2 regions of the Pseudoxanthomonas sp. SL93 genome follow, and region 2 is predicted to be linked to the other one. Evidence: predicted binding sites of a transcription regulator. Region 2 holds the regulator's gene; the other holds the start of a gene.
What was found. The regulator FliA, encoded in region 2, starts transcription of late flagellar genes. The targets are predictions, from matches to a motif close to TAAAGTTTNNCNNNCNNNGGCCGATAA.

Region 1 (15,230 bases), 770 kb from region 2:
AAGCCGTACTCGTGGTCGTGGTAGGGGCCGTGCAGGGGATGCCCGGGGGCGATATCGCAGTAGGTCGGCATGCGGCGGCGGTGCTCCGGGAAGGCGGCGGCGACGCCGGGCGTCGCATCGAACGCCCAGTGTAGGCCGTGAACGCGGGCAGGTGCTGTCCGCGAGGCCCGGTCCGCGACGGACGTCGGCGGGCTAGAATGGCCGCATGCAAGACGCCCCCACACCCCTTGCCAACCAGCTGTTGATCGCGTCCCCGGCGCTGTCGGACCCCAATTTCGCGCGCAGCGTCACCCTGATCTGCCAGCACGACGACGAGGGGGCGATGGGCGTGGTGGTGAACCGCGCCTCCGAGTACACGCTGGGCGAGGTGCTGCGGCAGATGAACCTGGAAAGCCACGATCCCGGACTGGGTTCCCAGCGGGTGCTCAGTGGCGGCCCGGTGCACCCGGAGCGCGGCTTCGTGCTGCATGACGGCGGCCGCGCCTGGGAATCGACGCTGGAAGTGGCCGACGGCCTCTACCTGACCACCTCGCGCGACATCCTGGAAGCCATGGCCGTGGGCGATGGCCCCACCAACGCGGTGGTCGCGCTGGGCTGCGCCGGCTGGGGTGCCGGGCAGCTGGAATACGAACTGGGCGAGAACAGCTGGCTGACCGCACCGGCCGACGCCGAGCTGCTGTTCGCGCTGCCGCTGGAGCAGCGCTGGCAGGCGGCCGGCCACCGCATCGGCGTGGACATGACCCTGTTGACCGATTACAGCGGCCACGCATGACGCCAACCCCGCCCGGCCTGGATACGCGCCCTGCACGCCGACCGGTGCAGGATCGCGGTGTTCGCCGCGGGAGGCGCTGCGCATGAAGCTGGATGGCACCGTGCTGGGGTTCGACGTGGGCGCGCGCCGCATCGGCGTGGCGGTGGGCAGTGCCTTCGGTACCGGCGCGCGGGCGCTGGCGGTCATCGACGTGCACGCCAACGGGCCGGACTGGCTGGCCATCGACCGGCTGCACGCCGAATGGAAGCCCGACGGCCTGGTGGTCGGCGACCCGATGACGCTGGAAGGCGGCGACCAGCCCATCCGCAAGCGCGCGCATGCCTTCGCCCGCGAACTTCGCACCCGCTACGGCCTGCCGGTGGTGCTGGTGGACGAGCGCACCAGTTCCGTCGAGGCCTCGCAGCGCTTCGCCCTGGACCGCGCCGAAGGCCGCAAGCGCCGTCGCGACGCCGCGGCACTGGACGCGGTGGCCGCGGCCGTCATCATCGAACGCTGGCTGGCCGCGCCGCACGACGCGACCCAGGTCACCTGATTCTTCTCCCTGTGATAGCACATGACCCAACAACTTGATTCGGATGGACGCCTGCAGCACCTGCTGACCTTGGAAGGCCTGCCCCGCGAAACCCTCTGCCGCCTGCTGGACCGGGCCGGGCAGATCCGCGACGCGGCGCTGGGCCGCACGCCACGCCGGCAGGTGCTGGACGGCACCACCGTGTGCACGCTGTTCTTCGAGCCTTCCACCCGCACGCGCAGTTCGTTCCATATCGCGGCCCACCGGCTGGGTGCGGACGTGCTGAACGTGGATGCCTCCACCTCGTCCACGCGCAAGGGCGAAACCGCGCGCGACACGCTGCGCAACCTGGAAGCGATGGGCGTGCGCGGCTTCATCGTGCGCCATGCCGAGGACGGCGCGGTCGCCGCGCTGGCGCGGGAAGCGGGCGAGGGCACCACGCTGATCAATGCCGGCGATGGCCGCAGCGCGCATCCCACCCAGGGATTGCTGGACGTGCTGACCATCCGCCAGGCCAAGGGCGCGGACTTCTCGCGACTGAAGATCCTGATCGTCGGCGACGTGAAGCATTCACGCGTGGCGCGCTCGGACCTGCACGCGCTGCACACGCTGGGCGCGGGCGAGATCCGCGTCTGCGGGCCGCGATCGCTGCTGCCCGACGACGGCACGCTGGCGGGCTGCCAGGTCGGCCAGGACGTCGACGCCATGCTGGAAGGCGTGGATGCGGTGATGATGCTGCGGCTGCAGCGCGAGCGCATGGAAGAAGGGCTGGTGGCGTCGCTGGAGGATTACCACCGCGACTACGGCCTGACCGCGACGCGGCTGGCGCGTGCGGCGAAGGATGCGGTGGTGCTGCATCCCGGCCCGATCAACCGCGGCGTGGAGATCACCGACGACGTCGCCGACGGCCCGCAGTCGCTGGTGCTGCGCCAGGTCAGCAACGGCGTGGCCATCCGCATGGCGGTGCTGGAAACGCTGCTGACCTGAGGCCAGCTTGCGGCGGGCGCTCAGTCTTCCGCCGCCACCACGCGGTTCTTGCCGTCCTGCTTGGCGCGGTACATGGTGCGGTCGGCGCGCGCGAGCAGGTCTTCCTGGGATTCGCCGGGCCGCCAGCGCGCGACGCCGGCGCTGAAGCTCACCGCCAAGGTCTGCCCCTGGTGCTGCAGCGGCCGCTGCACCAGCCGCGTGCGCAGGCGTTCCAGCGTGCCCATCGCTTCCAGGAACGGCGTGTCGGGCAGCAGCAGCACGAACTCCTCGCCCCCGAAACGCGCCACCGCATCGCTGCCGCGCAGGGTGGCGCGGGCGACGGCGACCACGTGGCACAGCGCTGCGTCGCCGCCCTGGTGGCCATGGGTGGCGTTGATCTGGCGGAAGTCGTCCAGGTCCAGCATGGCCAGGCACATGGTCTGGCCGCTGCGCAGCGCACGCACCGATTCGCGCTTGAACAGTTCGTCGAAGCCGCGCCGGTTCAGCGCTTCGGTCAGCTGGTCCACGCGGACCAGGGTGGATACCGACTGCAGTTCTTCTTCCAGGTCGGCGACGCGCTGTTCGGCTTCCTCGGCCTCGCGGCGCGCGGCCAGCAGGTTGTCGCGCGTCTTCAGCGCCTGCGCCTGCAGCTGCTCGGTGTCGTGCAGGATGTCCTCCATGCGCTTGCCCAGCTCGGCGATGCTGCGGCTGTCGCGGATGGCCTGCACGTGGAAGGTGATGCGGTCGTGGAATTCGCCGGTGCTGCTGGCCATGCCATCCAGCCGTTCGACGAAGGTCACCATCATGTCCTTCATCGCCGTCTTCGAATCGGCGATGCCCTGCTTCAGCAGGCCCTGCTTGTAGATCACCTCGCGCAGGCCGGCGCGCGTCTGCTCCAGCGCGGTGCGGTCCAGCGGGCCGGACAGCAGTTCGCGCACGGCGGCGATCTGGTCCTGCAGCCAGCTGCCGTCCTCCAGCAGCTCGCCGACGTTTTCCAGCAGCAGGTCGAACAGGCTGCGCATCAGATCCTGCGCATCGGTGACCTCGTGCGTGCGCAGGCCCACCTGGTGGCACAGGTCGCGCAGGTCGGTGGACAGCGTTTCAAGGGACTGCGTGGGCTGCCACTGCTTCACGCGGCCGACCATCGCATGCGTTTGCGGCAGCAGCGCGGCGTCGTCGCGCAGCAGCGATTCCATCGCCACCGCCAGCGTGTGGTGCAGCAGGTCGCGCAGCTGTTCGGCTTCGCCGGCGACCGGCTCGTCCTGGATGGTGCGGATGTACTTGTCCACCAGCTGCCGGAGGGCGCGGCCATAGCGGGCCCAGTCGCCGTCGGCATGCGCCGACTGCAGGCGCTGGCCCATGCCGCGCAGTTCGCCCGGCAGGCCGGCCACGCCGTCGGCGAAGGCCGACAGCAGGCTGGCGGGCTCCAGCGCGTGGGCAAACAGGGCGTGCAGCTGGGCCGGGCTGATGCTGGGCAAGGACATGCCGACGGGGGACGGGACCGTCGCCAGGTCGGTGGAGGTACTGGCCGGCTTCTCCTGGCGGCGCGGCCACAGGCGGCGCAGGCCGCTGGTCAGGCCGGGGGAGGCATCAGCGGAGTCGGGCAGGGCGCGGGGGGGCTTGGCCACGGGCACACGGCCACGTCGGCCGCCGGAAAGGGGATGCCGGTTTATCGGCCGCGAACGCGGTCAGTTGAGGCCCGGCGCGACCGGGAAGCGCGGCCGTGACGAATTCGTGATCGCGGTGCGGTCGAAACGGCGTCAGGGGGCCGGATCGTGGCCGGCGGGGAACCGCTGCAGCGCGTCCTGGATGATGGCGAGCTGTTCGATCGCCTCCGGGTGGCCCTCGGCGGCGGCCTGGCGCACGTCGTCCAGGCTGGGGTGCGGCACGATCATCAGCAGGTTGCCGCACTGCGGGCAGGCGTAGTCGGTCACCTGGTCGTGCAGCTCCATCGCCATGGCGCGGCTGTCGCCTTCCCACCCGCAGGGGCAGGCCAGGCGGCGGGTGCGCCAATCGGCGGTGAAATAGCTGGGGATGAGTTCGGACATGCGATGCGTCCGCGTCAGCGGCGTTGCGAGAACAGCCAGTCCCACATCGGCGCATGCGCGTAGGTGGCATCCCAGCTGTTGTGGTTCGCGTCGGGGAATTCCGTGTAGCGTGCATCGCGCGCGCCTGCGGCTTCCAGCGCGGCCGCCATGCGGCGCGACTGTGCCGGCGGCACGGCTTCGTCCTTGCCGCCGTGGAAGATCCACACGGGGACGTCCTTCAGCCGTTGCGCGGCGGCTGCGAAAGGATCGGCGGCACCGGCCACGCTGTGCGCGTTCATGCCGGGGCGCTGGTCGGTCCAGTCCACGGTGATGCCGCCGCAGACCGGCACCAGCGCGGCGAAGCGCGTCGGCTGCTGCAGGGCGAGTTCCCACGTACCGTAACCGCCCATCGAGATGCCGGTGAGATAGGCGCGGTCGGGGTCGCCGTTGAACTCGCGCGTCGCCGCCTCCAGCGCCGCGAAGGCGATGGGGCCGGCCGTCTGCGTCCACTCGGTGTCGTCCGGCGCCTGCGGGAACACGACGAGGGCGGGGAAGTCCGCCGCATGCTGCCGCACGTACGGGCCCAGTCCGGCCATCGTCTGCCTGGCTCCGTCGCTGCCACGCTCACCCGAGCCGTTGAGGAACAGCACCACCGGCAGCGTGTCGTGGCGGAAGCGCGCGGCGGGCACGAACACCTGGTAGCGGTGGGTCTGGCCGTCCAGCGTGAGCTCTCGCGAAACGAATTCGCCGGTCGGATTCAGGGGAGGCGTGGTGGTGCAGGCAGTCATCAGGATCAGCAGCATGCCCAGGCAGGCAGTGGCAAGGAAGCGCATGGCAGTCGCGATGGGAGGGGATACGTGCAGCATACCCCGTCGAGGGCGGCCGGGCCTGCGTTTCAACGCTTCGCATCGGGCGGCGGCATGTCGTCGCGCACCCGCACGAAGCGCGCGAAACGCGGCAATCCCTTCGAGGTGAAGCCGTTGTAGCGGTAGGTCACCCATGCCCCCGGTGGCGGCGGCGCGGCACGCTGCGCATCGGTGAAGCCGGTGCCGATACGGAAGCTGCGTCCCTCGGGCGTGCGCACCTGCAGCGCCCCCATCATGCCCTGGTACTTGCCCTTGCCGGGCAGGTGCGCGACCACCTGCGCCTCGGCATCCTCATGGGTCTTGTACTTCAGCAGATCCTCGCTGCGCCCGGCGCGGTAGAAGGCGTTGCGCCGATGCAGCATCAGGCCCTCGCCCCCGGCGGCCACCACGCGCGCCAGTTCGGCATCCAGTGCGGCGACCGTGTCGAAGCGCTGCTGCGGGATCATCGCCAGGTGTGCGTTGCCGGCCGCCGAGACTAGGGCGCGCATGCGCACGACCCGGTCCGCGAACGGCCGCGGGCAGGTCGGCAGATCGAACGCCATGAAGCGCACATTCCGCCAGGCCCGCGGATCGGTTGCGACGCGACGGACAAGGGCGCTGACCTCGTCGAAACGACCACGCGCGATCCACAGTTCGCCATCCAGGGGTACGGCGGGCCAGTTCCGTGTGAACACCGCCGGTGTCGCGATACGCTGGCCGCCGCGCGTCCACAGCGCGCGACCATCCCAGCGCGCACGCACGCCGTCCAGCTTCTCGCTGACCAGGAAGGCGCTGACCGGCACACCTTCGCGATACGCGGTGGCCAGCATCGGCGCGGGAGGCGGTGCCGGAAGCACAGGCCAGGGCAGCAGGCACAGCAGGGCGGTGAGAAGCAGGCGCATGGCGGCGAGCCGGGATGAGGAAGCGCCAGCGTCGCGGGCAGGGGGGATGTTCGGGATCAGCGCACATCGCGGCGGTCTGTAGGAAAGCGCCTCGCGAGCTGATCGCCTACGCCGCCAGGATCAGCGTGGCCAGGCTGCAGGAGGAAACGGCCATGGCGCGGGATTCACGCCCTCGTCCAGCACCGCCCGATCAACGCGATGCCATGCAGGACCACCATCGTCCAGAACGCGAGGCGATAGCCCGGCTTGCGCGACTTGTGCCGCAGCGTCTGTTGCGCGATCCACGCGCCGGGCCAGCCACCGGCGAGTTCGAGCAGGTGCAGGGTGGCTTCGGGCGTGCGCCAGCCGCCTGTCTGGGCTGCATGCTTGTCGAGGGCGTAGGCGACGAAGGTGATCGCCGACAGGACCAGCGGCACGAACACCGCTTCGAAAGGAAGTCGGCCAGCGCGGATGGCCCACGCAATGAAAAAGACATAGGCCGCGGTGGCGAGCGCGCCGGGCAGGGCGGATGCGGGCCGCTGCACGACAGCGCGCGCGGCGGCCGTCGGTCTTCTGGCCGAGCGCGCGGCAGGTACCGTGCGGCGCACGGCCTGCGCGCGCCATCTGCCGTCGGCCTGGCGTTGCGCGCTGAACTTCACCAGTTCACCCACTTCGGGACGACGACCGTCCAGCCGGTAGTCCCGCACATGGAAGAACACCCGCGGCGGTTCGCCATCGAGCGTCGCGATGAAGCCGAAGCCGCGGTCGTCGTTCCATTCACTGACTTTGCCGAGCCGTTCCATCGACGGTGAAGCCTCAGTGCAGCAGGATCAGCGTGGCCAGGCCGAGGAAGCAGAAGAAGCCCATCACGTCGGTGACCGCAGTGACCACGACCGTACCCGCGACGGCCGGGTCGATGTTCATGCGCTTCAGCAGCAACGGCAGCAGTACGCCGGCGGTGGCGGCCGCGCAGAAATTGATGATCAGCGCCAGCGCGATGACCAGCGACAGCAATGGGCTGCGGAACCACACGAAGGCGATCACGCCGACGATGCCGCCGATCAGCACGCCGTTGATCAACGCGACGCGGATCTCCTTCCACAGCAGGATGCGCGCGTTGCTGGAGCCCACCTGGCCCAGCGCCAGGCCGCGCACCATCAGCGTCAGCACCTGCACGGCGGCATTGCCGCCGATGCCGGCCACGATGGGCATCAGCACGGCCAGCGCGACGATCTTCTCCAGCGTCACTTCGAACTGGCCGATCACACTGGCGGCCATGAACGCCGTGAACAGATTGATGCCCAGCCAGACCACACGGCCGCGCACGGCGCGCTTGACCGGCGAGAACAGGTCCTCGTCCTCGTCCAGACCGGCGGCGCCCAGCGCCTGGTGCTCGGCCTGCTCGCGGATGATGTCCACCACGTCATCGATGGTGATGCGACCCAGCAGGATGTTGTTGTCGTCCACCACGGGCGCGGACACCCAGTCATGGTCGGAGAACTGGCGGGCGACTTCCTGTGCGCTTTCGCCCACGTCGATGGCCGGCTGTTCGTCGTCGATCAGCCGGTTGATGGGCGTGCTGTCCTCGTGGGTGACCAGCGAGGCCAGCGACACGCGGCCCAGGTACTGGTGGCGGCGGCTGACCACGTACAGGTGGTCGGTGTGGTCGGGCAGTTCGCCGCGCAGACGCAGGTAGCGCAGCACCACGTCGACATTGACGTCGGCGCGCACGGTGACCACGTCGGGGTTCATCAGGCGGCCGGCGGTGTCCTCCGCGTACGACAGCACCTGCTCCAAGCGCTCGCGGTTCTCGCGGTCCATCGACTTGAGCACTTCGTCGATGACGGTGTCCGGCAGGTCCTCGACCAGGTCGGCCAGGTCGTCGATGTCCAGGTCTTCGACCGCGGCGATGATCTCGTCCGGGTCCATGTCGGCCAGCAGGCTCTCGCGCACCTCGTCACCGACGTGCACCAGCACCTCGCCGTCGTCCTCGGCATCGACCAGTCCCCACACGACCTCGCGCTTGCCCGGCGGCAGCGATTCCAGCAGGTTGCCGATCTCCGCCGGCGACAGCGTGTTGACCAGGCGGCGCACAGGCCCCAGCCGGCCGCTGTCGAGCGCGTCGGAGAGCAGGCGCAACTGGCGCGCGGTCTTGTCGTGGCGGATGGCTTCGACCATTCGGTACTCCGGAATGGGGCCGATCCGCGTGACGGATGCGACCGGGGCATCAGGTGTTCATTCCCGCATTATCGCCCGCGCGACGGAATATGGACACCCTTCCGGGTCCAAGGACTGTGCGTCGGATGTGGGAGCGATGCCCGTCGCGATGGAGCTTTGCCCGGGGATCATCGCGACTGGCGTCGCTCCCACGCCGGCAGCTCAGCCGCCTGTCGCCGCCTTGAGCCAGCGTTCGATGCCGGCGCGGTCGCGTGCCTGCAGCAGTTTGCTGGCGCGTGCCTGCAAGTGGCCGAGGTTGCATTCGCGGATGGCGCGGCGCAGCTCCAGCATGGTGGCCGGATGCAGGCTGAACTCGTTGAGTCCCAGCGCCAGCAGCATCGGTGCCATCTTCGCGTCGCCGGCGATCTCGCCGCACATCGCCACCGGCACCTTGTGCTCGGCCCCGATGCTGATGACGTGGCGCAGCAGCCGCAGTACGCCCGGATGCAGGGGCGAATACAGTTCGCCCAGCGCGTCGTTGTTGCGATCAGCGGCCAGCAGGTACTGCACCAGGTCGTTGGTGCCGATGGAGAGGAAGTCGACCACGTCCACGAAGCTGTGCAGCGCGATGGCGGCGGCCGGCACTTCGATCATGGCACCCAGTGCGATGTGGTCGGCGACCTCGTGGCCCTGCTTGCGCAGCGCGGTGGTGATCCGCTTCATGTGCCGCCTGACCAGCAGGATCTCCTCGCGGCTGCTGACCATCGGCACCAGCACGCGCACCGGGCCATAGCCGGACGCACGCAGGATGGCGCGCAACTGGGTGTCGAACACGCCCTGGTGCGCCAGCGACAGACGCACGCCGCGCAGCCCCAAGGCAGGGTTGTCCTCGTCGCTGACGGTCAGCCCGGTGCGGTCGGCCTTGTCCGCGCCCAGGTCGAGCGTGCGGATGGTTACCGGCCGGCCGCTCATGCCCAGCACCACGTCGCGGTAGGTGCGGAACTGTTCGTCTTCGTCCGGCAGTTCGTTGCGCTGCAGGAACAGGAACTCGGTGCGGTACAGCCCCAGCCCGGCGGCGCCCAGCGCATGCGCGTGCGCCACGTCGTCGAGCGACTCGGCGTTGGCCCACAACGCGATGTCCACGCCGTCGAGGGTGCGGCTGGGCTTGGAGCGCAGGCGCCCGAGTTCGCGTTCCTCCTTCGCGGCCTCGCGCAGGCGGACGCGGTAATGGCGGAGGTCCTCGGCGTCGGGATTGACGATGACCGAGCCGGTGTTGCCGTCCACCAGCAGGATGTCGCCGTCATTGATGCGTTGCAGGGCCTGCGTGTTGCCCACCACCAGCGGCAGGTGCAGGCTGCGGGCCAGGATGGCGCTGTGCGACAACGGGCTGCCGGCCGCGGTGACGATGGCCACCACGCCCTGCGTCTGCAGCTGGGCCAGTTCGGACGGGGCCACGTTGTCGCTGACCAGGATTTCGCCGGCCACGCCACTGGTGTCGGTGGCACGCTGGTGCAGGTGGGCATGGATGCGGCCGATCACATGGTCCAGATCGTCCATGCGGCTCTTGAGGTAGGCATCGTCCATGCCGTCGAACACGGCGGCCAGCCGGTCACGCTGCAGGCGCAGCGCGTAGTCGGCGGAATAGCGGCCGGTGCGGATCAGTTCGTCCAGGCCGTGCAGCAGCTCCGGATCATCCAGCAGCAACGCATGCAGGTCGAGGAACTCGCCGACCTCCTTGGCCAGCGCACCGTGCAGGCGCTGGCGCAGGCTGTGCATTTCGCGCCGGGTGGCATCGACGGCATCGTGCAGGCGGGCGAGCTCGACATCCACCTGGTCCTGGCGGATGCGCTGCTCGGCCACCTCCAGCACATGCGGCAGCCGGACCCGGGCCCGTCCCAGCGCACTGCCGCGCGAAGCCCCATGGCCCGGCAGCAGCGCCCTCATTCAGGACTCCTCGTCGAATCGTCGCTCGAACAAGCCGATCACCGCCTCCAGGGCGGCGGCTTCGTCCTCGCCATCGATGCGCACGGTCACCGGGGTGCCCTGGCCGGCGGCCAGCAGCATCACGCCCATGATGCTCTTCGCGTTCACTTCGCGACCCTTGGCCGCCAGCGTGGCGTTGCAGCGGAAGCCGGACAGCGTCTGCACCAGCTTGGCGGTGGCACGCGCATGCAGGCCGAGGCGGTTGGAAACGGTGAGTTCGCGTTCAAGCATCGTCGTGTAAGACTCCATTGCGTGCGCCGGCGGCGGCAGTCGCCGGCAGTTCGTCCAGTCCCTGTTCCGAATAGTTCATCACCCGCATCAGCATGGGCAGGCTGAGTGCGGATACCCGCCGTACCGGCGTGCCCAACCGTGCCAGCCGGCCCGCCAGGTTGCTGGGGCTGGCACCGTACAGGTCGGTCAGCACCAGCACCCCGTCACCGCTGTCCACCCGCCGCAGCGCGGCCGACGCCAGCGGCAGCAGGGCGTCCAGATCCGCGTCCAGCGGCACCTCGAAGGCTTCCGCCTTCAAGGGAAGTTGTCGCAGCAGCGCGGTGGCGACCGCAAGGATCGCCGCGCCCACGCCGGGATGAGTCACCAGAAGAATGCCACAGGCCATGCTGGAACGTTAACAGACGTGCATGACGGGCTGGAAGCGGCGCCGATGGAACGGAGCGGGTGGGGACGGGGAGTTGCCCCGCGCCCGGTCAACTCACTCCAGTTCGCGGTGGAAGGTGGCCACTTCTTCCCAGCCCAGCTCGCGGGCGTGGCGGGCCAGGGTTTCGGCCAGGTAGACGGAGCGGTGCTTGCCGCCGGTGCAGCCGAACGCGATGGTCACGTAACTACGGGTCTCGCCACGCAGGCGCGGCAGCCAGGTATCCAGGAAGCCGCTGACCTGGCCGACGTATTCGGCCACGTCGGGCTGGGCTTCCAGGTACTCGCGGACCTTGGGGTCGCGCCCGGAATAGGGCCGCAGGTCGGGGTTCCAGTGCGGATTGGGCAGCACGCGCGCGTCGAACACGAAGTCGGCATCACCGGGCACGCCTCGCTTGTAGGCGAAGGATTCGAACAGCAGCGAAAGCGAAGTGCCCTTGTTGAACGCGAACTCCGCGATGATGCGGCGGCGCAGCTGGTGCACGTTCAGATGGCTGGTGTCGATGATCACGTCGGCTTCGGCCAGCAGGGGCTGCACGATGGCGCGCTCCTGGCGGATCGCCTCGCTCAGCGTCCGGCCGCCATGCCCCAGCGGATGCCGGCGACGGGTATCCGAATAGCGCCGCAGCAGCACGTCGTCGCTGGCGTCGAAGAAGATCAGCCTGCCTTCCAGGCCGAGCTGCGCGAGCGCCGCACGCCACTGGGCAAGCTTGGACAGGTCGCTGTGGCGGCTGCGCACGTCGATGCCGACCGCGATCTTCGGCGGCACTTCGTCGTCGCGCATCAGGCTGCGCACGAACGACGGCAGCAATTCGACGGGGAGATTGTCGACGCAGTAGTAGTCCAGGTCCTCGAAGGTCTTCAGCGCCACCGACTTGCCGGAACCGGACAGCCCGCTGACGATCACCACCGTGGGCGCGGTGGCTGGCGGCGCACCGTTTTCCTCCAGTGCGTCGTGCGCGTGCGGCGTTCCGGTCTCGATCATGTTCACGGCGTGCTGCGCTCCAGCAGGTTGCTGTGGCGGGCGATGAACATGGCGGCCGGGTCGATGCCTTTGGTGCGCAGGATGTGCAGGCGGGTCGCGGCTTCGGTGAGCACGGCCAGGTTGCGGCCGGGCATCACCGGCAGGGTGATCAGCGGCACGTCCAGGTCCAGTACGTGGCGCGTGCCGGAGTCGCCGGTCAGGCGCTCGTAGCCGTGCGGGTTGGGCTCGGTCATCGGCCGGGTAAGGTGCACGATCAGGCGCAGGTACTTGTTCTTCTTCACCGCCGTGTCGCCGAACATCTCGCGCACGTTGAGCACGCCCAGCCCGCGCACCTCCAGCAGGTCCTGCAGCAGTTCGGGGCAGGTGCCGTCCAGCACGTCCGGGGCGATCTGGGTGAACTCGGGCGCGTCGTCGGCCACCAGCCGGTGGCCGCGGCTCAACAGTTCCAGTGCCAGCTCGCTCTTGCCGGACCCGGCTTCGCCGGTGATCAGCACCCCGATGGAATAGATCTCCATGAACACGCCATGCAGCGTGACGCGCGGGGCCAGCGTCCGCGCCAGATGGTAGGACAGGTGGTTGAGCAGTTCATGGCCGCGCTTGGGCGATACCCACAACGGCGTATCGGTTTCGTTGGCGGCTTCGCGCAGGTCTTCGGGGCAGGACTGGTTCTTGCTGATCACCAGCGCCAGCGGCCGGAAATGCACGATCTTCTCGATGATCTCCCAGCGCTGGCGAGAATCGAGGGAGTCCAGCCAGCCCAGCTCCTCCGTGCCGAGGATCTGCACCTTGTTGGGATACACGGCATTGAGATAGCCGGCCAGGGAGGGACGCCGCGACACGGTATCGCCGGCCTCCAGCACGCGCTTCTCGCCTTTCTGCCCGGCCAGCCAGCGCAGGGCCAGCTTGTCCTTCTGTTGATCGAACAGTTCACGGGCGGTGATGCTGGTGTTCATCATGCGGCGGCGACTCATGGACGCGGCCAGGGGCCGGGTGCCGGTCAGTGTAATGCGCGGCCATGACCACCGCGACACCGGGGAGGACGTTCGCCGGGAGGATGGGACGAGGCGGGGAATGGGTGGGGCGTATCTGGCGGGCGCGTGGACAGCGCTGTGCGCATGTCCACGCGCCGGTACAGCGGGGGAAAAACTATTCGGCGAGCTCGGTGCGGACGCTGCTGCGTTGCACGTCACTGCGTTTTTCCTTGTGCTTGACGATCAGGCGGTCGAGCTTGTCGGCCAGGATGTCGATGGCGGCGTACATCGTCTGTGCGCCGGCGTCGGCGTGCAGGGTGCGGCCAGCCAGGTTGACGGTGGCTTCGGCCAGGTAATCGGGCTTGCGGGTCCCCAATTGCGTACGGACTTCGAAGGGTTGATCGAAGTGGCGCTCCAGCCGCTTCAGCTTGGTCTCGACGTATTCGCGCAGGGCGGGAGTGACTTCGATTTCATGGCCGTAAGTCTCGATACGCATCGTGCTACCTCCTTCAGGTCAGTAAGCCGCACCGTTGTGTGCGGAAGAGCGTGTCACATGCAGTGACAACGCAAACAGGCTTGGGGTTCCGGCAATCTCCTTTTTTATTTGGCGGGTTTTATCTGACGGGGTGCGGAAGGTTTGTCCCCTCCACGGCATTAAAGATGGACCCGATCCGGCCAACTATCAACGGTTGGCCGGATATTTTTCGCAGGTGTTAGAAAAACGTGTAAATGCCGTTCCCGATGCACTGTCGAAGGGTGCGGTCTGTCCGTATTCAGGCGATGCGGACGCGCTCGTGTGACGAGAGGATGTTCATCGCTTCGCGGTATTTGGCCACGGTGCGGCGTGCCACGGGCACGCCGGAGGCCTTCAGCAGATCCGCCAGTTTGGCGTCGGACAACGGCTTGCGTGGGTTCTCGTTTTCCACCAGCCGGCGGATCATCGCCTGGATCGCCGTGCTGGATGCTTCACCACCCCCGTCGGTGTCGATGCCGGAGGCAAAGAACGCGCGCAACGGCAACGTGCCGCGTGGCGTGCGCACGTACTTGCGTGCGATCGCGCGCGACACGGTGGATTCGTGCAGGCCGACTTCCTCGGCCACGTCGCGCAGGGTGAGCGGGCGAAGCGCCTGCTCGCCGAATTCCAGGAAGCCGGACTGCTGGCGCAGCAGGCAGCGCGTGACCTTGAGCAGGGTTTCGCCACGGGCTTCGAGGCTTTTCAGCAGCCAGCGCGCTTCCTGCAGCTGGCCTTTCAGGTAGCCGGCATCGCTTTCGCCGCACTGCCGGATCATCTGTTCGTAGCCGCGATGGATGGTGATGCGCGGCAGCGTGTTGCCGGCGAGTGCGGCGCGCCAGACGCCGCGATGCCGCCAGACCACGCAGTCGGGCACGACATAGGTGTCATGCGACAGGTCACCGACCTGGGCCCCTGGCTTGGGATCCAGCGTACGCAGCAGCTGCACGGCCTCTTCCACGTCGGCGACGGGCAGCCTGAGCTCCTGTGCCAGCCCTGCCACGCCGCTGCGCGGCAGGCGCTCGAGCGCGGTATCGGCGATCTTCAGCGCCAGGGCCTTGCCGGGCGTATCGTCGCTGAGGACCGACAGTTGCAGGTGGAGGCATTCGCCCAGCGTGCGTGCGGCCACGCCGACCGGATCGAAGCGCTGCAGTTGGTGGAGCACCACGAGGATCTCGTCTTCGCCGGCCTCGATCTCGGGGCGCAGTGTCTGGGCGATGTCGGCCAGTGGCTCGCGCAGGTAACCGTCGTCGCCGAGTGCGTCGATCAGCGCCGCGCCGATGCGGCGGTCGCGTACGGACAGCTGCGACAGATGCAGCTGCCACAACAGGTGGTCGTGCAGCGTGTCGACTTCGGCCACGCGTTCGGCGGGGCTGCCACCTTCGTCGTCATCGAACGAGCCGCCGCTGCCGGAGGTCGTCCATGGCCCTTCATCGGGCGACCAGGTCTCGTCATCGCGCTCATCGCGTGCCAGCGTGTCCCGGTCGTCGTCCGGTGCGCTTTCCTGGCCGTCGCGTTCCTTGCCGGCTTCCAGCGGTGGCGCCGGTGCCTCTTCGTTCTCGTCCCAGTCCAGCAGGGGGTTGGTTTCCACCGCTTCGGTCAGTTCGACTTCCAGCTCGGCGGTGGACATCTGCAGCAGACGGATGGCCTGACGCAGCTGCGGCGTCATGACCAACTGTTGTCCCAGCGATGTCTGCAGGCGTGGCTTCATTCCCGACCCATGAAACGCGATGGACCCCTCGGGCCCGTGCCGCGGATCACAGGCGGAATGCATCCCCCAGGTAGACCCGACGCACGTCCGGATTGGCCAGCAACGCGTCCGGCGCCCCCTGCGCCAGTACGCTCCCGGCATTGAGGATATACGCCCTGTCACAGATTCCCAAGGTTTCGCGGACATTGTGGTCGGTGATCAGCACACCGATGCCGCGGTTCTTGAGGTGTTTGACGATGCGCTGGATCTCGCCGACCGA
Region 2 (15,230 bases):
AGACGTTGCTGGTGCTGCCGGCCAATTCGCACTTCGGCGACCTGGACGAAGTCGTCCGCCGCTTCAACAGCGTGCAGCCACAGGGCGTGGTGTTGACCAAGCTCGACGAAACCGGCCGCCTGGGCAGCGCACTCTCCGTCGTGGTCGATCACCAGCTGCCGATGGCGTGGGTCACCGACGGCCAGCGCGTGCCGGACGACCTGCACCGCGCCAACAGCGCACACCTCGTGCTTCGCCTCGACCAACTGCGCCGCGAAGCCGATGAACCCAGCACTTCCGAGACCAGCCATGTCGCCTGATCACCTGCTGCAGACCAATCCCCGCAACACGCCACCGCTGCCGGGTGCCTTCCATCCGGTGCGCGTCATCGCCATCACCGGCGGCAAGGGCGGTGTCGGCAAGACCAACGTGTCGGTGAACCTGGCCGTCTCGCTGGCCGAGATGGGCAAGCGCACGCTGCTGATGGACGCCGACCTTGGCCTGGCCAACGTGGACGTGCTGCTGGGCGTGTCCCCCAAGTTCACCCTGGCCGACCTGGTCGCCGGGCGCTGCCAGCTGGACGACGTGCTGGTCGAAGGCCCCGAGGGCCTGCTGATCGTGCCGGCCTCGTCGGGTTTCCGGCACATGGCCGAACTGTCGCCGGCCGAACACGTCGGCCTGGTCAACGTGTTCTCCGAACTGCAGCGCGCCCTGGACATCATGGTGGTGGACACCGCCGCCGGCATCACCGACAGCGTGCTGACCTTCTGCCAGGCCGCGCAGGACACGGTGGTGGTGGTCTGCGACGAGCCCGCCTCCATCACCGACGCCTACGCGCTGATCAAGGTGCTGGCGCGCGAGCGCGGCCTGGACCGCGTGCACGTCATCGCCAACATGGTCCGCGACCCGAATGAGGGCCGGAAGCTGTACGAGAAGCTGGCGCGCGTCTGCGAGCGCTTCCTCGGCGACGTGGCCCTGCATTACCTGGGCGCGGTGCCGCAGGACGACTGGCTGCGCCGCGCCGTGCAGCGGCAGCAGCCGGTGGTGAAGGCCTATCCGGGCAGCCCGTCGGCCCGCGCGATCGCCGACATCGCCCGCATGACCGCCCGCTGGCAGCCGCCGGCCGGGGCACGCGGCAACGTGGAATTCTTCGTTGAACGCCTCATCCAGCCGCGCGGGGTGGCCGCATGAACACCGCCGCTGCCGCCCAGTACCGCGCGGTGCAACGCAGCACCGGCACCGATGTGGTCACCCAGCATGCCGACCTCGTGCGCCGCATCGCCCACCACCTTGCCGCGCGGCTGCCCGCCAGCGTGGAAGTGGACGACCTGATCCAGGCCGGCATGATCGGCCTGCTGGAGGCCTCGCGCAGCTACGACGCCGAACAGGGCGCCTCGTTCGAAACCTATGCGTCCATCCGCATCCGCGGCTCGATGATCGACGAGATCCGTCGCGGCGACTGGGTACCGCGTTCGGTGCACCGTCGCGCGCGCCAGGCCGCGTCCACCGTGCGCGAGATCGAACAGCGCACCGGGCGCGCCGCCATCGCCACCGAAGTGGCCGCCGCCATGGAGATGCCCCTGCCGGAATACCTGCGGCTGATGGAAGACGCCGCCCGCGGCCAGGTGCTGAGCCTGGAGTCGCACATCGACGACCACGGCGAGCCCAGCACCTCGCGCACCGGCGGACCGTCGCCGCAGCAGAACCTGGAACGCGGCGAGTTCCGGCAGCAACTGGTGCAGGCCATCGGCCTGCTGCCGGAGCGCGAACAGCTGGTGCTGTCGATGTACTACGAGCAGGAGCTGAACCTGAAGGAGATCGGCGCCGTGCTGGGCGTCAGCGAATCGCGCGTCTGCCAGATCCACGGCCAGGCCATGGTCCGCCTGCGCGGCCGCCTGCAGGTCTTCGAGAAGGCCGACGCCGGCCTGGAAGAAGATTGAACGCGGCACTGAAGAAACCCCGCGGCCTGCCGATAAGGCTCCGGTAGGCCGCAACCCTGCAGCCCCTGCCCTGCCCTGCTCCCCGTGAGCACGCTTTACACCGGAGTTCGATGTGACCGCCAACAAGAACATGCGCATCCTGATCGTGGACGACTTCTCCACCATGCGCCGCATCATCAAGAACCTGCTCAACGACCTGGGCTATACCAACACCGCCGAGGCCGAGGACGGCAACAGCGCGCTGACCGCACTGGGCCAGGGCAACTTCGAGTTCGTGGTCACCGACTGGAACATGCCCGGCATGACCGGCATCGAACTGCTGAAGGCCATCCGCGCCGACGACCGCTACAAGACCCTGCCGGTGCTGATGGTCACCGCCGAGGCCAAGCGCGAACAGATCATCGAAGCCGCGCAGAACGGCGTGAACGGCTACATCATCAAGCCGTTCACCGCGCAGACGCTGGAAGAGAAGCTGGGCAAGATCTTCGAACGCCTGGGAGCCGCCGCCTGATGAGCGCCGTGGCCGATGTCGCCGGCGCACGCGCCGCGCTGGTGGAAAAACTGCAGCACGCGCTGGATGCCCTCGAACAGGGCGACGAAGCCGGCTGGCGTCGCGAACTGGATGCCATCGCCGCCTGGCGCACGCAGCCGATGATGCAGGGCCTGGGCCGCCTGGCCCGCGAACTGGCGCAGACGCTGGGCGAGCTGCCGCCGACCGACGCCGGTGAACTGGACGACGCCTGCGCGCGCCTGGATCACGTGGTCGCCATGACCGAACAGGCCAGCCACACCACCCTGGACTTGGCCGAGCAATGCCGCGGCTATGCGACCCAGCTGAAGGGCACGGCGTTGTCGCCCGAGCAGGCGGCGCTGGTGGACAGCATCGGCAAGGGCCTGTCGGACATGGCGCTGGCACAGAGCTACCAGGACCTCACCGGCCAGATCATCCGCCGCGTCGCCGGCATCGTCCGCCGCGTGCACGAGGGCTTCGGCGCGCTGGGCCTGCCCCCGCCGGAAAAGAAAAACACTTCAGATCTCGCCGGCCCGGCCGTTGCTGGTCTTGACCGCAACGCGTATTCGCAGAACGACGCCGACGACCTGCTCTCCGGGTTGGGGCTGTAGCCGCGAAGGGAACGCGACGCGGAACCGGAGACCAGCCATGACCGACCGATCCGCCAGCCGTTCCCGTCACCCCATCGTCCTGCTGCTGGTGGGGCTGCTGCTGGTCTGCGACGTGCTGGTCCTGCGCGTCCTGCGCCGTCGCCAGGCCAGCAAGCTCCGCCTGATCGATTCCTCCCGCTGATCGCACGTACCGGTACCCGCCCCGCCCATGTCCGCCGTCACCCCCGAAATCGCAGCCGACTTCCTGATCGAAGCACAGGAAATCCTCGACCGCCTGGGCGAACAGCTGGTCACGCTGGAACAGGATCCGTCCGACAGCGCGCAACTCAACGCGGTGTTCCGCGGCTTCCACACGCTAAAGGGCGGTGCCGGCTTCCTTGGCATCCAGGCCATGGTCAACCTGTGCCACGCCGCCGAAGAAGCACTGGGCATGGTGCGCGCCGGCCAGGCCACGCTGGAACCCCACCACTTCGACGCCGCGCAGCAGTCGCTGGACTACCTGCAGCAGATGCTCGACGCGGTCGCTGCCAGCGAAGACCCGCCGCATGCGCCGGCCGCGCTCATCGAACAGTTCGACGTGCACGTCACCAGCGCGCCGGCCAGGCCGGCCGCCGCCATCGCCACGGCGCCGTCGGCCGGCGGCGACATGATCGACGATGACGAATTCGAAGCCCTGCTGGACCAACTCCACGGCGGCTCGGCGCCCACCGCCAAGGCGCCCGCCCCCGGCAGCGACCTGATCAGCGACGACGAATTCGAAGCGCTGCTGGACAACCTGCATGGCGGTGCGCCGCCCGGCGCCAAGGCAGTGCCTGCCCCGGCGCCCGCACGCCCGCCCGCACCCAAGGCCGCTCCGGCGGCGCCTGCGGTCAAGCCGTCGGCGACCAAATCCAACGGCGAAGCCGAACAGACCATCCGCGTGGACACCAAGCGGCTGGATGCCATCGTCAACCTGGTCGGCGAACTGGTGCTGTCGCGCAACCGCCTGAAGACCCTGCGCGTCCGCATCCGCGACGAAGAACTCGACCGCGCGGTCAGCAGCCTGGACATCGCCACCGCCCGCCTGCAGACGGCGGTGATGCGCACGCGCATGCAGCCGGTGGGCAAGGTGTTCTCGCGCTTCCCGAAGGTCGCGCGCGACGTCGCCCGCACGCTGCAGAAGGAAGTCGACCTGGAACTGGTCGGCGCCGAAACCGAACTCGACCGCAACCTGGTGGAGGCCCTGGCCGATCCGCTGGTGCACCTGGTCCGCAACGCGATCGACCACGGCATCGAAGTGCCCAGCCTGCGCGAAGCCTGCAACAAGCCACGGCAAGGCCACGTGCGTTTGTCCGCGCAGCAGGAAGGCGACTTCGTCACCATCGAGATCCGCGACGACGGCGCCGGCATCGATCCCGAGCGCCTGCGCGTGAAGGCGCTGGAAAAAGGCCTGATCGATCCCGAGGCCGCCGCACGCCTGTCGCATGACGAGTGCCTGCAACTGGTCTTCCTGCCCGGCTTCTCGACCAAGGCGGAAGTCACCGACATCTCCGGCCGAGGCGTGGGCATGGACGTGGTGCAGTCGCGCATCCGCGAATTGAGCGGGCAGATCACCATCCATTCCGACGTCGGCCGCGGCAGCCGTTTCGTCATCCGGGTGCCGTTGACGCTCGCCATCCTGCCCACCCTGCTGGTGCAGGCCGGCGAACCGGTCTACGCGTTGCCGCTGGCGCGCGTGCTGGAAGTGCTGCATGCGCCGGCCACCAGCCTGCGCTGGTTCGACGGCCAGGCCGTGCTGGACCGCCAGTCGCACACGCTGCCGCTGGTGGACCTACGGCAGTGGCTGGACGTGGAACCGATGGTCGCCCCGCTGCTGACCATCGTGGTGCTGCAGATGGGCGAACAGCGCTTCGGCCTGGTCGTGGACCAGGTGCGCGGCCGCGAGGAAGTCGTCATCAAGCCGTTGCCGCGCGCCGTGCGCGGCCTGCGCGGCTACGCCGGCGCCACCCTGATCGGCGATGGCCGCATGGCCCTGATCCTGGACGTGGACGGGCTGCGCGCGACGGCGTGACGCAGTGTGCTCCCTGTAGGAGCGACGTGAGTCGGGACCGCGCCCCGATAGCAGTAATCGCTGCAACAACTCGAAACGCGCCGCAGCGCGCCCGCATGGGGAACGACCGGCTTTCCACTAGGAGGTTGGACATGCGGTCGCGACTCACGTCGCTCCTACAACAGCCGCCATCTACCCGCGACCGCACATTGTGCACAACATGACATTCCGGTGTCTGTGTGATCACGGTCGCGACTTACGTCGCTCCTGCAGGGGCGACACCTCAAGTCCACCTGAACCGGGCCGATAGATCTGCACATGGACATCTTCAGCCTCATTGGACTCATCCTGGCGCTGGTCGCCCTGGTCGGCGGCAGCATCCTCAAGGGCGCGGGCCTGTCGTCGCTGTGGTCATCGGCGGCGTTCGTCATCGTCATCCTGGGCACCATCGCCGCGATCCTGGTGCATACGCCGCCGCCGGTGTTCAAGCGCGCGATGTCGATCATGCGCTGGGTGCTCCGACCGCCGGGCAGCGGCGGCGATGAACTGGTCGGCCAGATCGTCGAATGGAGCAACATCGCGCGCAAGCAGGGCCTGCTGGGGCTGGAGCCGCTGGTAAACCAGCAGGACGACCCGTTCCTGAAGAAAGGCCTGCAGATGCTGGTCGACGGCGTGGAGCCGGAATCGATCCGCCACATGATGGAAATCGACCTCAACGGCCAGGAACACCAGGACCTGGCGGCCGCGAAGGTATTCGAGGCCATGGGCATCTACGCGCCCACGCTGGGCATCATCGGCGCCGTGTTCGGCCTGATCGCGGTGATGAAGAACCTGGCCGACCCCAGCAAGCTGGGCCACGGCATCGCCGCCGCGTTCACCGCGACCATCTACGGCATCGCGTCGGCCAACCTGTTCTTCCTGCCCGTCGCCAGCAAGCTGAAGAGCGTGATCGGTGGCCGCAGCCGCGAACAGGAAATGATCATCGAAGGTCTCATCGCCATCGCCCAGGGCGAGAACCCGCGCAACATCGAGGCCAAGCTGGCCGGCTTCCTGCACTGATCCGGCGGAGCAATCGAGATGGCACGCAGGAAGAAGCACGAAGAGCACGCCAACCACGAGGCCTGGGCGATCCCCTATGCCGACCTGATGACGCTGCTGCTGGCCTTCTTCGTGGTGATGTACGCCATCTCCACCGTCAACGAAGGCAAGTACCGCGTGATGGCCGACGCGCTGACCGCCGCGTTCGGTGGCGCGCCGCGCACGATCAACCCGGTGCAGGTGGGCAACCACCAGCTGCAGGGCGCGGACTTCGACCGCCCCTCGCCGATCAAGTCCGGCGCCAAGCAGGGGCCGTCCGCCCCCTCACCCTCCCCCAACGTCACCCTGCTGGCCGCGATGGCCTCGCAGATGAACATGACCGTGGACGCGAAAGGTCTGCAGAATGCCCAGGGCGAACTGCAGAAGATCGCCAACGACCTGGAGCACGCGCTCGCCCCGCTGATCGACGAGAAGCTGGTGGTGGTCAAGCGCGCCGCGCTGTGGATCGAAGTGCAGATCAACAGCGACATCCTGTTCCCGACCGGCTCCGCGGCACTGGCCCCGCAGGCGCAGGAGACCGTGTCCAAGCTGGCAGGGGTGCTGGGCAACGTGCCCAACTCGGTGCGCGTGGAAGGCTATACCGACGACCGCCCCATCGCGACCTACCAGTTCCCGTCCAACTGGGAACTTTCGTCGGCGCGCGCGGCCAGCGTGGTGCACCTGTTCGTGCGCGACGGGATCCCGCCGGAGCGGCTGGCGATGATCGGCTACGGCGAGTTCCGCCCGATCGGCGACAACACCACCCAGGAGGGCCGCAACGCCAACCGCCGGGTGCTGCTGATCATCCTGGCCAGCCCCACCGGAGCGGCACCGGAATTGCATGCACAACAGGCGGATGACGTTCCGCCGCCGGTGATCGCGCTGCCGCCCCTGCCCCAGGCATCGGCGGGGCTGCCCGCCGGTCCCCCAATGCAGGAAGGAGTGAACTGATGCGTGTCTGGGCTATCGCCAACCAGAAAGGCGGCGTCGGCAAGACGACCACCACCCTCGCCCTCGGGCGTGGACTGGCCATGCGCGGCTATCGCGTGCTGCTGGTGGACCTGGACCCGCATGCCTCGCTGACCCGTGCCTTCGGCGTGCCGGCGGATCCGCAGCCGGCCGGCGTGCTGGACCTGTTCGACGAGAATCCGCCGGAACTGGCGCGCGTGGTTCGCGCGACGGAAATCGAGAACCTCGGCTTCGTCGCCGCGCAGACCGCGCTGGCCACGCTGGAACGCCGCAGCGCGACGCAGCCGGGCCTGGGCCTGGCGCTGTCCAATGCGCTGACGCGCGGCGGGCAGGCGCATGACTTCGTCCTGTTCGACTGCGCGCCCACGCTGGGCCTGCTGATGGTCAACGCGCTGGCCGCGGCCGACCACGTCATCATCCCCACCCAGACCGAACCGCTGGCGCTGCACGGCCTGAAAGGCATGTGCCGCACCGCCGAGATGATCCAGCGCTCGCGGCGGCGTCCGCTGCCGGTGTCCGTGCTGCCCACGCTGCATGACCGTCGCACGCGCACGGGCGCCGAGACGCTCAAGGCGATGCAGGACGAACACGGCGACATGGTCTGGAACGACGCCATTCCAAATGACACGCGCATCTGCAGCGTCGAAGTGCTGACGCATTCCTCCCCCGCCGCCCAGTATCCCGGTCGCGGCCTGTCGGCCTACCGGCGCGCGCTCGACTGGCTGCTGCTGACCGAATCGCGCGTCATGGAGCAGGCCGCATGAGCACGCCCGCCGTGATGGACGACTACCTGATGGACCTGCTCGGCGACCTTGGCGCGGCACAGCCCGCACCGCCCGTCGCCGGCGAGGCCGCGCCGGCCACTGTCGAGGTTGCCGATGCCGCCTTGGCACCTTCGGCGCAGGCGGAAGAATCCGTCGCCGCCGAACAGGCCGCGATGGAGGCGGCAGCGGATGCGGTCCCGGCGCCCAGCGTGCCCGAAGCGGTCGACGCACAGCCCGCCGTGCCGGTAACTCCGCCCGTGGCCGCTGTCGCGCCCACCCTGGCCGTCGCACCGGTGCGTCCGGGCAGCGAAGCCGACCTGATCACCGACGACGAATTCGAAGCGCTCCTCGACCAGCTGCACGGTGGCGGCGCGCCCACCGCACCCGCGGATGTCGTGCGTACGGAGGCACCGAAAGCGCCTGCCGCCGCGCCGGTCATCCCGGTCGCTCCGCTCGCAGCGGCGCCGGCAGCGCCCGCTCCGCGTCCGTTGCCTGCCGCCGCCCCGCGCGCCGTGCCGCCGCTGCCGATGAAACCCTACCTGCAGGCGCCCATCGACAGCGGTGAGCGCCGGCGCGCCACCGAACGCAAGACCCGCTGGCTGCGCCTGCGCTGCGACCAGCAGCACTACGCGCTGGAACTGCTGAAGGTGCAGGAAGTGGTGCTGCCCGCCACCCTGCTGCCGCTGCGTGGCGCCGCGCACCACATGCTCGGCGTCATGAACCTGCGCGGCCAGGTGGTGCCGGTGATCGACATGGGCCTGTACCTGGGCCGTCGTCCGGTGGAAACAGACGCCAACACCCGCGTGGTGGTGCTGGAAGAGAACGGCGAGACCCTCGGCCTGCGCGTCACCGCCGTGGAAGACGTCGCCAACCTGACCGACCAGCAGATCGAACCGCCCGACAACGCCCGCGTCGGCCGCATCACCAATCCGCTGTTCCGAGGGGTGGCGCGCCTCAACGAGCGTGCTGTGATCCTGCTGGATGCGTCGCAACTGCTGAAGTGACGCGACGCGACGACGAACGCGGGAAACGGCCCATCGCTTCCTGACGCCCGTCACACATTCACGCCGCGCCCTCAAGACTGACCCGCCCGCGCCGATACCCCACTAGAGCCGCCCTTCCGGAGACAAGATGAGCGCAGTGCCCTTGGGTGATGACCTCGGTATCGAGGCCGCCACCGACCTAAAACAGCATCTGGCACCGCACCTGGAGCAGCACACGCTGGTACTGGATGCCGGCGCCGTGCAACGCATCCATACCGCCAGCCTGCAGGTGCTGTGCAGCTTCGTCCGGCAGCGGCAACAGGCGGGCCTGGCCACCGACTTCGGTGCCACCAGCCAGAGCTTCCGCGATGCCGCGCGCCTGCTGGGCGTGGGACCGCAACTGGGCCTGACGGCCTCCGACATCAACAAAGACAACACGCAAGCAGTGGAGAACGCGGCATGAGCGCACGTATTCTGGTAGTGGACGATTCGGCCTCGATGCGACAGATGGTCGCTTTCGCCCTGACTTCGGCGGGTTATTCGGTGGATGAAGCCGAGGACGGCCAGGTCGCGCTGGGACGTGCGCAGGGACAGAAGTTCAATGCGGTGGTCACCGACGTCAACATGCCCAACATGGACGGCATCTCGCTGATCCGTGCGCTGCGCGGCATCCCCGACTACAAGTTCACGCCCATGCTGATGCTGACCACCGAGTCGGCCGCCGACAAGAAGGCCGAAGGCAAGGCCGCCGGCGCCACCGGCTGGCTGGTCAAGCCGTTCAATCCGGAACAGCTGGTCGCCACCGTCCAGAAAGTCCTGGGCTGAGCCCTCGCCGTCCTCCTCCATTCCGCACACCGCCACAGGGCTCCACCGCAATGAACATGGACATGCAGCGCTTCCACGCCACGTTCTTCGAAGAAAGCCGTGAAGGGCTGGAAGCGATGGAGGCCGGGCTGCTGTCGCTTGAACAGGGCAGCCGCGATGGCGACCTGATCAACTCGATCTTCCGCGCCGCACATTCCATCAAGGGCGGGTCGGCCACGTTCGGCTTCGACGCCATCGCCGGCCTGACCCACGTGCTGGAAACCCTGCTGGACGAACTGCGCAGCGGCCAGCGCGCCGTCAGCGCACCGGCCATCGACGCCATGCTGGCCTCGGTGGACGTGCTGCGCGCCCTGCTTGCGGAAGCCGAACACGGCACGCCGGCGGACCCGGCCGCGGTGCAGGCCATCAAGGACCGATTGAATGCCGTGCTGACCGGTCAGGCAGCACCGGCCGCCGCCGCGGCCGAGGCGCCCAAGGGCGACGAGACGCCCGAAGGCTGGCGCATCGGTTTCACGCCGGCGCCGTCGCTGTTCATGAGCGGCAACGACCCGTTGCGGATCATCCGCGAACTGGAACACCTGGCGCCGCTGGAGGTGGCCTGCAGGCTGGAACGCCTGCCCGGCTTCGAACAGCTGGATCCGCTGGAAGCCTATCTGGCCTGGGACCTGGGCCTGATCGGCAAGGTACCGCGCAGCGCCATCGACGACGTGTTCGCCTGGGTGGTGGACGACTGCGAGCTGGACATCCAGCCGATGCAGCGCAACGCCATTCCGGTCGCTGCCGTCGAAGCCGCGGCACAGGCACCTGTTGCCGCCGCGACCGCCGCCGGCCCCGCCGCCGCCAATGACGGCGCCGCCGCGGAAACCTCCATCCGCGTCAGCGTCGACAAGATCGATGGCCTGATCAACCTGGTCGGTGAACTGGTCATCACCCAGGCCATGCTCAAGCAGGTATCCGGCCTGCTGGATCCCGCGCAGTGCGAGCGCCTGTTCGCCGGCCTGGACCTGCTGGAACGCAACACGCGCGACCTGCAGGAAGCTGTGATCGGCGTGCGCATGCTGCCGGTGGACGCGGTGTTCCGACGCTTCCCGCGCCTGGTCCGCGACCTGTCCGCACGCCTGGGCAAGCAGGTGCGCCTGCGCACGATCGGCGAAGGCACCGAGCTGGACAAGGGCCTGATCGAACGCATCGCCGACCCGCTGGTCCACCTGGTGCGCAACTCCATCGACCATGGCCTGGAACTCCCCGAGGCACGCCGCGAAGCGGGCAAGGACGAAACCGGCACGATCACCCTCGCCGCTTCGCACCAGGGTGGCCACATCGTCATCGAAGTCAGCGACGACGGCCGCGGCCTGAATCGCGACCGCATCCTCGCCAAGGCCGCCGAGCGCGGCCTGGCCGTGCCCGAGAACCCCACCGATGGCCAGGTGTGGGACCTGATCTTCCAGCCCGGCTTCTCCACCGCCGAGGCCGTGACCGATCTCTCCGGTCGTGGCGTGGGCATGGACGTGGTCCGCCGCAACATCCAGGCACTGGGCGGCGAAGTGCAGCTGGAAAGCGCGTCCGGCAGCGGCACGCGCGTGGTCATCCGGCTGCCGCTGACGCTGGCCATCCTGGACGGCATGGGCGTGTCGGTCGGCGACGAAACGCTGATCCTCCCGCTCGGCTACGTGCTCGAAGCCCTGCAGCCGCAGGCCGAGGACGTGCGCACGGTGGCCGGGGACGGCCGCGTGCTGCGCGTGCGCGGCGAATACCTGCCCATCGTGTCGTTGAACGACTACTACCGCTACGGCCAGAGCGACGCGCAGGATCCGCTGGTGGTGGTGGTGGAAGCCGATGGCCAGAAACTTGCACTGGAAGTGGACGAGCTGATCGGCCAGCAGCAGGTGGTGGTCAAGAACATCGAGAACAACTATCGCCGCATCGACGGCATTTCCGGCGCCACCATCCTCGGTGACGGCCGCGTGGCACTGATCGTCGATGTCGGCGGACTGGTGCGCGCACGCAGGACCCTCCAGGCGGCGTGACGCCGCCGCTCGCTCATTCATCCATGCGTTGACATCAAGCGCGGCCCTACACTGGCCGCGACGGGTGGGCGCATGCCCACACTCGACAGGTAAATACATGAAGTATCTCTCCACCCTCGCCCTGGCCCTGATGGCCGTCCATGCCAGCGCCCATGCGGAAGAAGCCGCCACCAAGGCAAGCGCCTGGCCGCCGAAGATCACCTTCGCCAACGGCACCGAGCTGAGCCTGGGCGGCAACCTGCAGTACGACGCCAACCAGTTCTCGGGCACCGGCTACAACGGCGCGCAGCTGGAAGACGACGATGCGTGGCGCCGGCAGGAACTCGGCGTGACGCTCAAGCGCAAGGGCGTGTACGACTTCGGCGTGACGTTCGACTTCCAGGCCAAGACCTGGAGCGACGTGGCCCTTCGGGTCGAAACCAAGGCGCTGTTCGGCCATGACGCGGGCAAGCTGCGCATCGGCCAGATGAAACTGCCGCTGGGCTTCGAAGGCAACACCGCCACGCGCGCCGGCAGCTTCATGGAGAGTGCGCTGCCCACGCAGGCGTTCTACCAGGGCCGCCGCAGCGGCATCGACTGGGCGTTTGAGCGCGACACCTACATCGTCAATGCCGGCTATTTCTTCGAATCCGACCTGCAGGGCAACAACAAGGGCGACACGGCCGCCGCGCGCGTGGCATGGACCCCCTTCAAGCAGGCCGGCAACGTGCTGCACCTGGGCGTTTCCGCCACCCGCGAAAATCCCGACAGCGAAGTCAACGGCCTGGGCGTCACGGTCTACCCGAGTGCGCGTTGGCGCGCCAAGCCGGAAGCCTCGCTGACGGCCGTGCGACTGGTGGATTCGGGCACGCTGACGCGCGTGGACCATATCGACCGCAGCGGCCTGGAGGCATTGTGGATCCATGGCGCATGGTCCGTGCAGGGCGAATACCTGCACCAGAAGACCTCGCGCGAGCTGGGCCTGCCCTCGTATTCGGCCGACGGCGCCTATGTGTTCGGCAGCTGGCTGGTGACTGGCGAGTCGCGCGCCTACAGCGGCGGCAACGTCGGCAACCCCAAGCCCAAGGGCAAGTACGGCGCGCTGGAACTGCTCGCCCGCTACAGCCGCATCGACCTGGACAGCGACGGCATCGCCGGCGGCAAGGAAGAGAACTGGACACTGGGCGCCAACTGGTACGTGGCGCAGAACTTCAAGTTCCAGGCCAACTACGTGAAGGTCGACGCCGAACGCGGTGCCTTCTCGGCCAGCCCGGACGTGTTCGAACTGCGCGCGCAGATGCACTTTTGATCGCCCACCACGCCGGCCACGCCGCGCGCGTCACAGTTCGCGCGCGACGCAGGCCGGCAATCAGGTAAACGCGATTACTTTCCCGCCGAACGGTCATCAAGAAGCCACCAGGGCCGCCGTTACCACCTCTGCAGACGATGCAACGCCGGCAAGGCCGGATCGGGACGGGGAATCCCTCATCGACACCGCGACGTCCACACACCCGTGGGCGCTGGCCCGCTGCACGCCTTCCATGCTCAACCGGAGATGCATCACATGAAATGGTTCCAGAACCTGTCCATCGGCCGGAAGCTGGCCGTGGCCTTCGCCCTCACCGCCCTCATGACGGTCCTCCTGGGTGTGTTTTCGCTGCTGCGGCTCGGCGCGCTGAACGACAAGCTGCAGGCCGTGGCCGGTGTCGACATGCCGTCCGTCCAGTACATGGGCGAAGTGCGTTCCCAGCTGGGCGAATTCCGCACGTTCGAGATCGCTCAGCTGACCCGCCTGGACGAGCCCGACGCGATCATCGATTACAACAAGCGCATGGCCGACAGCAAGAAGATCGTCGAAGAGCAGCAGAAGCTGTTCGAAGCGCTGCCGTCCGACGACAAGGAGAAGCAGCTGTACGCCGACGTCACCACCAAGCTGACCGCCTATTTCGACGCGCGCAAGGAAATCGATGCCGCGCTTGAAGCAGGCGACTACGTGCTGGCGCAGTCGGTCTCGGACGAAAAGTCGCGTCCGCGCCGCCGTGAACTGTTCGCGGCGCTGAAAGCGCTCAACGAGCACAGCGTCGCCGTGCTGAACGAAGAGATCGCCAGTGCCGACGCCGGTTATAGGGCCAGTGCGCGCGCCATCGTCGCCGGCATGATCGGGCTTACGCTGCTGGCGATCGGCCTGGGCTGGGTGATCGCGCGCGCCATCGTCACCCCCGTCGGCGAAGCCGTGCGCGTGGCCAACGACGTGTCGGCCGGCAAGCTGGACGGACGCATCGATACGTCGCGCAAGGATGAAGTCGGCCAGCTGCTGTCCGCCATGCAGCGCATGCAGATGCAGGTGGTCTCGGTGATCGGCGCCCAGGGCGAGATGGCCCGCCGCCACGACGAAGGCCAGATCAGCTACCGCATCGACGACGGCGATTTCCCGGGCGAGTACGGTCGCATGGTGCGCGACACCAATGCCCTGGTCGCCCAGCACATCGGCGTCAAGATGCGGGCTGTCGAGGTGATGCGCCACTACGCCATCGGCGACCTGTCCGTGGACATGGAGAAGCTGCCCGGTGAAAAGGCGGTCATCACCGAAGCCATGGACATGTGCAAGGCCAACCTGTCCGCGATCAATGCCGAGATCAAGCGACTGGCGTCTGCCGCCGCTTCCGGTGACTTCACCCACCGCGGCGACGCCGACAAGTACCAGCATGATTTCCGCGACATGGTGGAAGGCCTGAACCGCCTGATGGAAACCACCGACGGCAACCTGGCCGAAGTGTCCGAACTGCTGCAGGCCATCGCCCGCGGCGACCTGACCGCCCGCATGGAAGGCGACTTCCATGGCGTGTTCGCCAGCATGCGCGACGATGCCAATGCCACCGTGGCGCAGCTGACCGAGATCGTCGGCGGCATCCAGATGGCCGCCATCAGCATCAACACCGCCGCCGGCGAGATCGCCTCCGGCAACAACGACCTGTCGCGCCGTACCGAACAGCAGGCGGCAAACCTTGAGGAAACGGCCGCCTCCATGGAGGAACTGACCTCCACCGTGCGCCAGAACGCCGAATCGGCCCGCCAGGCCAACCAGCTGGCGATCGGCGCCGCCGGTGTCGCCTCGCAGGGTGGCGAAGTCGTCGACAAGGTGGTTACCACGATGCGCGACATCGAGCAGTCGTCCAAGAAGATCGCCGAGATCATCTCGGTCATCGACGGCATCGCGTTCCAGACCAACATCCTGGCGCTCAACGCGGCGGTGGAAGCGGCCCGTGCCGGCGAACAGGGCCGCGGCTTCGCCGTGGTCGCCTCCGAAGTCCGCACCCTGGCCCAGCGGTCGGCCAATGCGGCCAAGGAGATCAAGGGCCTGATCGAGAACTCGGTGGACCGCGTGGCCGACGGCTCGGCCCTGGTCAACCAGGCCGGCACGACCATGGGCGAGATCGTCGCCAGCGTGCAGCGCGTGACCGACATCATGGCCGAGATCTCCGCGGCCTCGCAGGAGCAGTCGGCCGGCATCGAGCAGGTGAACCAGACCATCACCC

Region 1: the regulator FliA is predicted to act here: its motif matches at 3,919-3,945, upstream of OVA13_RS17730 (GGDEF domain-containing protein).

The regions. Positions count from the first base shown of each region.
Region 1 is NZ_CP113065.1:3,793,169-3,808,398, forward strand. Features, by position in the region: gene OVA13_RS17710 (DNA-3-methyladenine glycosylase I) at 1-71, opposite strand, end outside; gene OVA13_RS17715 (YqgE/AlgH family protein) at 206-772, shown strand; gene ruvX (Holliday junction resolvase RuvX) at 855-1,304, shown strand; gene OVA13_RS17725 (aspartate carbamoyltransferase catalytic subunit) at 1,326-2,270, shown strand; gene OVA13_RS17730 (GGDEF domain-containing protein) at 2,291-3,877, opposite strand; gene OVA13_RS17735 (cytochrome c oxidase subunit Vb family protein) at 4,010-4,297, opposite strand; gene OVA13_RS17740 (carboxylesterase family protein) at 4,312-5,109, opposite strand; gene OVA13_RS17745 (DNA ligase) at 5,172-6,023, opposite strand; gene OVA13_RS17750 (DUF1294 domain-containing protein) at 6,188-6,805, opposite strand; gene mgtE (magnesium transporter) at 6,819-8,180, opposite strand; gene ptsP (phosphoenolpyruvate--protein phosphotransferase) at 8,382-10,103, opposite strand; gene OVA13_RS17765 (HPr family phosphocarrier protein) at 10,104-10,373, opposite strand; gene OVA13_RS17770 (PTS sugar transporter subunit IIA) at 10,366-10,758, opposite strand; gene rapZ (RNase adapter RapZ) at 10,852-11,778, opposite strand; gene hprK (HPr(Ser) kinase/phosphatase) at 11,781-12,731, opposite strand; gene raiA (ribosome hibernation-promoting factor, HPF/YfiA family) at 12,925-13,245, opposite strand; gene OVA13_RS17790 (RNA polymerase factor sigma-54) at 13,523-14,971, opposite strand; gene lptB (LPS export ABC transporter ATP-binding protein) at 15,018-15,230, opposite strand, start outside.
Region 2 is NZ_CP113065.1:721,165-736,394, reverse strand. Features, by position in the region: gene flhF (flagellar biosynthesis GTPase FlhF) at 1-299, shown strand, start outside; partial or broken gene OVA13_RS03385 (MinD/ParA family protein) at 355-1,170, shown strand; gene OVA13_RS03380 (RNA polymerase sigma factor FliA) at 1,167-1,919, shown strand; gene OVA13_RS03375 (chemotaxis response regulator CheY) at 2,050-2,430, shown strand; gene OVA13_RS03370 (protein phosphatase CheZ) at 2,430-3,041, shown strand; gene OVA13_RS03365 (hypothetical protein) at 3,079-3,222, shown strand; gene OVA13_RS03360 (chemotaxis protein CheA) at 3,250-5,091, shown strand; gene OVA13_RS03355 (flagellar motor protein) at 5,389-6,129, shown strand; partial or broken gene motD (flagellar motor protein MotD) at 6,148-6,996, shown strand; gene OVA13_RS03345 (ParA family protein) at 7,098-7,880, shown strand; gene OVA13_RS03340 (chemotaxis protein CheW) at 7,877-8,884, shown strand; gene OVA13_RS03335 (STAS domain-containing protein) at 9,012-9,326, shown strand; gene OVA13_RS03330 (response regulator) at 9,323-9,688, shown strand; gene OVA13_RS03325 (chemotaxis protein CheA) at 9,739-11,715, shown strand; gene OVA13_RS03320 (OprO/OprP family phosphate-selective porin) at 11,813-13,003, shown strand; gene OVA13_RS03315 (methyl-accepting chemotaxis protein) at 13,259-15,230, shown strand, end outside.